DNA from 2 places in the Exiguobacterium sp. s34 genome. Region 1 is predicted to be linked to the other one. Evidence: a T-box and tRNA genes for the amino acid it is inferred to sense, from the RefSeq annotation. Region 1 holds a T-box; the other holds one or more tRNA genes.
The links. The T-box of region 1 lies ahead of KNO87_RS05810 (valine--tRNA ligase). A T-box ahead of a tRNA ligase gene usually reads a tRNA of that ligase, here a tRNA-Val.
Positions count from the first base shown of each region.

Region 1 (4,371 bases):
CCGTTCCGTGACGCAGCCCAATCGGCTCCAGGTGAAGGCGACCGTAAAGGTTATCAGATGGATCCTGCGAACCGTCGCGAGGCGTTCCGCGAGTCACAATCGGACGTGGAGCAAGGTGCCGACTTCATGATCGTCAAACCGGCTCTCGCATTCATGGACATCATCCGTGACATGCGCGACTCACTCGATATGCCGATCGTGGCGTATAACGTGAGCGGAGAGTACGCGATGATTAAAGCTGCGTCACTCAATGACTGGGTCGACGAAGAACGCATCGTCATGGAGACGATGGTCGGATTCAAACGTGCCGGTGCCGATCTCATCGTCACGTATTTTGCAAAAGACGTCTGTCGCTATTTGGAAGGAGACTACGCATGACATACAACCAAACGCGCTCACAAGAAGCGTTCGAACAAGCCCGCCCGCTCATGCCAGGCGGTGTCAACAGTCCGGTCCGTGCCTATAAATCGGTCGGCATGACGCCAATTTTCGCAGAACGCGGTGAAGGTTCACGCGTCTACGACATCGACGGCAACGAGTATATCGATTACGTCCTCTCATGGGGACCGCTCATCCTCGGTCACCGTGACCCTGTCGTCACGAAGGCGATTCAAGAACAAGCTGAAAAAGGCTGGACGTTCGGGACGCCGACCGAGCTTGAGACGAAGATGGCAGAACTCGTCATCGACCGCGTCCCATCGATCGAGATGGTTCGCATGGTCAACTCGGGTACGGAAGCGACGATGGCGGCACTTCGCCTCGCACGCGGCTATACAGGGAAGACGAAGATCTTGAAGTTCGAAGGATGTTATCACGGACACGGGGACTCGCTTCTCATCAAAGCAGGATCTGGTGTGGCGACACTCGGTCTCCCAGACTCACCAGGTGTGCCGAAAGAGCTCGCGAGCCATACGCTCACGGTTCCTTACAATGACTTGGACGCAGTCCGAGTTGCTTTTGAGAAATACGGCGACGATCTCGCCGGCGTCATCGTCGAACCAGCCGCAGGAAACATGGGCTTCGTGCCACCACAACCAGGGTTCCTCGAAGGACTTCGTGAGATCACGGAACAAAACGGCGCGCTCCTCATCTTTGATGAGGTCATGACGGGCTTCCGTGTCGGATACAACTGTGCCCAAGGATACTTCGGTGTCACACCGGACCTCACATGTCTCGGTAAGGTCATCGGCGGCGGACTTCCGGTCGGTGCTTACGGCGGGAAACGCGAAATCATGGAACAGATTGCACCGCAAGGTCCGATCTATCAAGCAGGGACGCTCTCGGGTAACCCGCTCGCGATGATTGCCGGTTACACGACACTCTCGCAACTGAAGCCTGAGCACTACGCGGAGTTTGAGCGTAAAGCAGACCGTCTCGCGGAAGGATTCACGCAGGCCGGTGAGAAATACAACATCCCGCACGACACGAACCGTGCCGGCTCGATGTTCGGTTTCTTCTTCACGAACGAGAAAGTGACGAACTTCGAGAAAGCGAAATCAGCAAACCTCGAGATGTTCCGTTCGTACTATCAGAAGATGGCTGCGCGCGGCGTATTCTTGCCACCGTCACAGTTCGAAGGATTGTTCCTCTCGACGGCTCATACGGATGAGGATATCGAGAAGACGATCGCAGCGGTCGAAGCGACATTTAAAGAGCTTCAAGAAGAGTTTTCGCTCTAATCTTGACTGCTGACGTTTCTGTCGCTACAATTATCTAACAGATACGATGAATGGCTTTGATGAGGAGTAGTACGCATCATTCATTCCTTTTAGAGACGCGACCGCTTGGTGAAAGGTTGCGAGGGATGGACGCGGAAGTCGCCTCGGAGCTGACTTTCTGAATGGAGTAGGAAAGTTCGGTCCATCGACCGTTATTCGATTTTGAGTGCGCCACTTTGTTGGCGAACTAAGGTGGTACCGCGGAAGATCACGGCTTCTTTCGTCCTTAGCGTATAGGACGAGAGAAGCCGTTTTTGTGTTCATTAACATATAGAGGAGGCGCCACACATGGCCCATGAGACAAATGAAATTACCATGCCGACGAAGTACGATCCTAGTGCGACGGAGTCAAAATGGTACGACTACTGGTTAGAAAACGATGTATTTAAAGCAGACGAGGACGATTCGAAACAACCGTACACGATCGTCATCCCGCCACCGAACGTTACGGGGAAACTTCACCTCGGTCACGCTTGGGACACGACGCTCCAAGACTTGTTGACACGCCTCAAGCGTATGCAAGGCTATGACGTGCTCTGGCTCCCAGGGATGGACCATGCCGGCATCGCGACACAAGCGAAGGTCGAACAAAAGCTCCGTGAAGAAGGCATCATGCGCTACGACCTCGGACGTGAGAAGTTCCTCGAGAAGACGTGGGAGTGGAAAGACGAGTACGCGAAGACGATCCGCGACCAATGGTCAAAACTCGGTCTTGGCCTCGACTACTCACGTGAGCGTTTCACACTCGACGAAGGGCTCTCAAAAGCCGTTCAAGAAGTATTCGTTCGTTTGTATGAAAAAGGCTTGATCTACCGTGGCGAATATATCGTCAACTGGGACCCGGCACAAAAGACGGCCGTTTCGGATATCGAGGTTATTTACCAAGAAGTCGAGGGTGCGTTCTATCACATGAAATACCCACTCGCTGACGGCTCAGGTCACATCGAGATCGCAACGACACGTCCAGAGACGATGCTCGGCGATACAGCGGTTGCCGTCAACCCGAAAGATGAGCGTTACGCGCACCTCATCGGCAAGACGATCATGCTTCCGGTCATGAACCGTGAGATCCCGATTGTTGCGGACGACTACGTCGACATGGAGTTCGGTACAGGTTGCGTGAAGATCACGCCAGCCCACGACCCGAACGACTTTGAAATCGGGAACCGTCACGAGCTTCCACGCATCCTTGTCATGGACGAAGGCGGGAAGATGAACGAGAACGCTGGCAAGTACGAAGGGCTTGACCGCTTCGAATGCCGCAAGCAACTCGTCAAAGACTTAGAGGCGGACGGCACACTCGTGAAGATTGAGCCGCACACGCACTCGGTCGGTCACTCAGAGCGTTCAGGCGCAGTCATCGAGCCATACCTTTCGAAACAATGGTTCGTTGACATGGAGCCACTCTCAAAAGCGGCGCTCGAAGCACAAGGAAACGACGACACGAAAGTCAACTTCGTCCCAGAACGCTTCGAAGGCACATACCTCCGTTGGATGGAGAACATCCGCGACTGGTGTATCAGCCGTCAACTTTGGTGGGGCCACCGCATCCCGGCTTGGTACCATAACGAGACAGGCGAAGTGTATGTAGGAAAAGAAGCGCCAGCGGACAGTGAGAACTGGACACAAGACGAGGACGTCCTCGACACATGGTTCTCGTCAGCGCTTTGGCCGTTCTCAACGATGGGCTGGCCGGACACGGACGCACCGGACTTCAACCGTTACTTCCCAACGAGCGCACTCGTCACGGGATACGACATCATCTTCTTCTGGGTATCACGCATGATTTTCCAATCACTCGAGTTCACAGGGAAGCAACCGTTCAACGATGTTCTCATCCACGGTCTCATCCGCGACTCGGAAGGACGCAAGATGTCGAAATCTCTCGGTAACGGCGTTGACCCGATGGAAGTCATCGACCAGTACGGAGCGGATTCACTCCGTTGGTTCCTCCTCACGGGGTCGACACCAGGGAACGACCTTCGTTTCTATTGGGAGAAGATCGAGTCGACATGGAACTTCTCGAACAAGATTTGGAACGCAAGCCGTTTCGCACTCATGAACATGGACGGACTCAAAGTCGAAGACATCGACCTCACGGGCGAGAAGACACTTGCGGACAAATGGATCTTGACACGCTTGAACGATACAATCGATCAAGTGACACGCCTCGTCGACAAGTACGAGTTCGGTGAAGCAGGTCGTTACCTGTACAACTTCATCTGGGAAGAGTTCTGTAACTGGTACATCGAGATGGCGAAACTCACGCTCTACGGTGAGGACGAAGCAGCGAAGCACACGACACGTTCGGTCCTCGCACACACGCTTGATTCGATCATGCGTCTCATGCACCCGTTCATGCCGTTCCTCACAGAAGAAATCTGGCAGCACTTGCCGCACGAAGGCGATTCAATCGTTCGTGCAAGCTACCCGACGCGTCGTGACGACCTTCACTTCGCAGACTCGGTTCCAGCATTTGAAGCTGTGATGAACGTCATCCGCTCGGTTCGTAACATCCGTGCCGAAGTGAATGCACCGATGTCAAAACCGATCCAGCTCTTCATCTCGACGAGCGACGATGCGACACAAGGTTACTTGAGCGCGAACGAAATGACGATCGGCAAGTTCACGAACGCGACAGAGCTTGAAATCG
Region 1 is NZ_JACSKE010000002.1:424,968-429,338, reverse strand. Features, by position in the region: gene hemB (porphobilinogen synthase) at 1-378, shown strand, start outside; gene hemL (glutamate-1-semialdehyde 2,1-aminomutase) at 375-1,679, shown strand; T-box leader at 1,727-1,949, shown strand; gene KNO87_RS05810 (valine--tRNA ligase) at 2,007-4,371, shown strand, end outside.

Region 2 (4,371 bases), on a different contig from region 1:
CCATCATAGCGCGATTTGAAACGTTTGTCATGTTCACCGCTCCATATGTCAAATCGTTTTCCATCTCTTAACAAATGAGCAAGATGGGCGATATTCGACAGCAGGTTTGTTATGATAGTCAACATAACTATTGACCGAATCGAATAGAAGAGGTGACGAATGATGAAACATTTACTAATGGTCGGTGCAGGATCAATGAGTGAAGCGCTCGTTCGAGGGTGGATTGACTCGGGAATCGAACCGACACAAATTACCATGACAAATCGAAGTGATCGGGAACGCTTGAACTTCCTACAAGATGAACTCGGCGTACACACCGTCGAAGAAGAAAACGTGAACGACTATGACATCGTCGTACTAGCGATGCAACCGGACGGCGTCATTCCATACGTGGAATCAAAAGAGTGGAAGACCCCACTACTTGTATCGGTTGCGGCACATATCGAACCGAGCCAATTAGAAGAAGCTTCAGGACTTCCTGCCGTATGCGCGATGCCAAACACGCCGGTCGCATATCGGAGCGGGATGACAGGCTTATGGTTCGGTCCTGAAACAGATGAAGCCGATCGCGCGAAAGCAACTGCCCTCTTTGAGCGTGTCGGTCGAACGGCCATCACGGATGCGAAGACGATGTCTGCCTTCATGGCAGCCGCGGGTTGTAGCCCGGCCTTCTTTTATGAGATCGTTGGGGCGATGACTCCGGTCTTGACCGATGTCGGATACGACGAAGCGACGGCTCGTCAAATTGTGGCTCAGGCGATGAAAGGCTCTGCAGAGTTACTGTCACATGAAACACGTGAGACGAATGAACTCATTGCTGACGTCGCCGCTCCAGGTGGACCGACCGACCGTGGTGTCGGCGTGTTACGAGACCGCAACCTTGCCGACGTGATGGCTTCAGCCTTACGTGAAAGTGCCAAAGAAGACCATGAAATCATGGAGAAACCATAAAAAATGGACGGAAGCCACGCTTCCGTCCATTTTTTATGTCATCATATGTATAACCGACACAATGAGTGCCACTACTAAAATCCCTGGCAATAAGTTCGCCACACGAATTTTTGTGATTCCGACCAAATTCAAGCCAATCGCCACAATCATGACACCACCGGTAGCGGTCATCTCTAAAATAAAGCTATCCATGAGCGACTCTGGAATGAATTTCATGATTTGAATGGCGAGTAATGCGATTCCACCTTGATACAATAACACCGGAACGGCCGAGAACATGACCCCGATTCCGAGCGTCGAACTTAACACGAGGGCTGTAAATCCATCAATCAACCCTTTCGTATACAACACGTCATGATCGCCACGTAACCCACTATCGAGCGCACCAATGATGGCCATTGCACCAATCACGAAGATGAGCGTTGCTGTGACGAATCCTTCCGCTACACTCGATTGACTCCCGAGACGCCGCTCAAGTCGGTAGCCGATTTCATTCAATACTTCATCTAGCTTCCACCATTCCCCGAGCGCAGACCCGACGACAAGACTTCCGATGACAATCAAGAAGTTTTCACTCTTCATCCCCATTTGAATGCCAAGCAAGATGACCGCAAGTCCGATCGCTGCCGTCACCGTCTCTTTCATACGCTCTGGAATGCGGTGGAATAAGAGACCTAACAATGACCCGATGACGATTAGTCCGGCATTGACGAGGGTTCCTGTTAACACCATTTTGCATTCCCCGTTTCATTATGTATTGAGAGGAATATACCAATTGCTTTCGCGCCATGTCAATATACAAAAAAAGAGCCACTTCTCGCAAGAAGTGGCTTCGCGGAAACCCATGTTCCGGTGGGTTTCTCGAGGGTTTGGCACCCAAGTGATTCTGACTGGGCTCGAACCAGCGACCTCTACCCTGTCAAGGTAGCGCTCTCCCAGCTGAGCTACAGAATCAGGTCGTGTCCTCTCTTAAGGACACTATTAATATATCAAGAAACTATTAAGTTGGCAACAACTTTTTAAAAGTTTTTTGTACTTTTTTTAACGCGTCATTTGTTGGCGGTCGATATGCCGGCAGAGGCGTTCCAAATCACCTGCATAAACAGATACGAGCATGTTCTGGTATAACGTGTCGCGGTCCCAATGAAGACCGTTCGCTTTCGCCACGCGCTGAGACGGAACGTTATCTGGATGAATGAGCGAAATGATTTCCTTTTCCCCTTCGGTAAAGGCATACTGCATCAACCGCGCAGCTGCTTCACGCCCGTAACCCATGTGCCAATGCTTTGGTGACAACCAATAGCCGACTTCTAACTCAAGTTTGCCATCTAAATCATGGAGCAGTGTACCGGCATGACCAATCGGTTCATCACTTTCGAACGTCATCAACTTCAATAGCCCCGTCTGGCGTCCTGTTTCATACCGGGCCAATTGACGTTCGAACCATTCGATTGTTTGTTCGTCTGTATACGGTCTCCCGTCCGGACTGATGAAGCGCATCACCCGAGGATCTTGGAGAAGCGACTTAACAAAATAGAAATCAGAGATTGTGTACGGTTCAAACCGCAAACGTTCGGATTGCAACTCAACAAGATGCATCGTTTTCCGCCCCTTTCTTCCATCTCATAATCTGAATTATTCAATTCCCGTTTTCAGCTTGTTTCAATCCTTTACGATACAACTTTTAATCCGATCACACTGCCAATAATCATCATCAAATAAAAAATGCGCCAACGACTTCTTGATTCATTTAAATAGAGCATACCTAGAATGACGCCACCTGCCGCACCAATCCCGACCCAAATGGAATAAGCCAGACTTAACGGAATATCTTCAAGTGATTTCGATAACCAATAGAAACTAAGCGCGAACGACAAAATCGACAATACCGACCATTTTAGAATTTGATACCCTTTTGATTTTCCCATAAAGAAGACGGCCGTCATCTCAGCAATGCCTGCACCAATCAAAAATACCCAACTCATGCTTCTTCCCCTCCTGTCACTTGCTTCAATCCGATGATGCCGATGATCAACGTCGTCACAAGCAAGAGCTTCCAACCACTGAGCGCCTCATCAAAAAGAAGAGCACCGACAATCACCGTACCGACCGCTCCGATTCCCGTAAAGACGGCATAGCCGGTACCTGCTGGGAGAACCCGGAATGCTTTGGCTAACAAACCGAAACTGACAATCAACAGAACAATCGTCCATAGCGTCGGAACAAGCACCGTAAATCCTTCCGATAGCTTCATCGTCGTAGCCCATATGATTTCTAGCAATCCTGCGAACAAGAGAGAAATCCAAGCGACTCTTTCCTTATTCATTCCATCCCACCCCTTTCTTAAAGATTCGGAAGGCGGCTCGTTGTCGCATCTCCCTGTCATCTTCAAACGTAAACAAAGACAGCAAAGCGCCGTCTAAAAAACAATAGTATGCAGCATAAAGTTCATCGAGTGGCTGCGACGGTAAATCTCCACGCTCCATCGCAAGACGGAACTGTTCTTTTTCAAATCCTTTTAGCTCCGTCTCCACTTTTCCAATGACTTCTTCGATATAATCCCGAAATTCTGGAGGTGGTACGAGTAGCATTCGTTTCGTCAACATCCACGTCTCATGATCGCTAAAGAATGACGTGAGTGTACGCACAATCGAATCAATCCGTTCTAAAGGGGATCGATTTACGGTATCCTCGCACGTTTGTCGCCAAGCCTTTTCGTAACGATTCGCCATATCGGTCACGACTTGCTTAAACAGTTGCTCTTTCCCATCGATATGGGCGTATAAAGAAGCTTTACGAATCCCTACATCTTCAGCTACTGCCGCGAGTGACAATCCTTCATATCCTTCACGGGCAAACCGCGTTCGCGCAGATTGCATAATCTTATCTTTTGTATTCACCAGTCTCACTCTCCTCCCGACCACTTTACCTAACGAACGGTAGGTAGTCAATGTTGGTGATTGTCATTTCTTTCTTGATTCTCCACAATACAAGATGAAAGAGGTGAAAAAAGATGATTGAACAATTGAACGTGTCCATCCCAACAGAGAAGATGCGTGGTCAAAAACGGATTGTCCGCGTGTTTCGGCCAGACTGGGTCGATACCGACACCCCACTGCCCGTCCTTTATATGCATGACGGGCAAAACGTATTCTCCGGAAGCACTGCTACATATGGAGAAGGCTGGGAGATTGACCGTTGCATCGATACACTCCGACTCCCCCTTATGGTCGTTGCCATTGCGAGCGCTCCGAACTGGTTGGACCGCTATGACGAGTATTCGTACGAGGAAGATGAGATGTTATATCGCCGTATCGGACCCGAACTTGCGAAAACACGACCGACACTTGGTGGCCAAGGTCGTATGTATACAGATTGGCTCATGAAGGAGTTAAAACCACGAATCGACAAGGAGTATGC
Region 2 is NZ_JACSKE010000006.1:77,235-81,605, reverse strand. Features, by position in the region: gene KNO87_RS12820 (pyrroline-5-carboxylate reductase family protein) at 163-951, shown strand; gene KNO87_RS12815 (DUF554 domain-containing protein) at 985-1,683, opposite strand; tRNA gene KNO87_RS12810 (tRNA-Val) at 1,833-1,905, opposite strand; gene KNO87_RS12805 (GNAT family N-acetyltransferase) at 1,993-2,550, opposite strand; gene KNO87_RS12800 (DMT family transporter) at 2,622-2,936, opposite strand; gene KNO87_RS12795 (DMT family transporter) at 2,933-3,277, opposite strand; gene KNO87_RS12790 (TetR/AcrR family transcriptional regulator) at 3,270-3,851, opposite strand; gene KNO87_RS12785 (alpha/beta hydrolase) at 3,965-4,371, shown strand, end outside.
Region 2: it has a tRNA-Val gene. The T-box ahead of KNO87_RS05810 (valine--tRNA ligase) is inferred to sense a tRNA for this amino acid. The anticodon was not compared.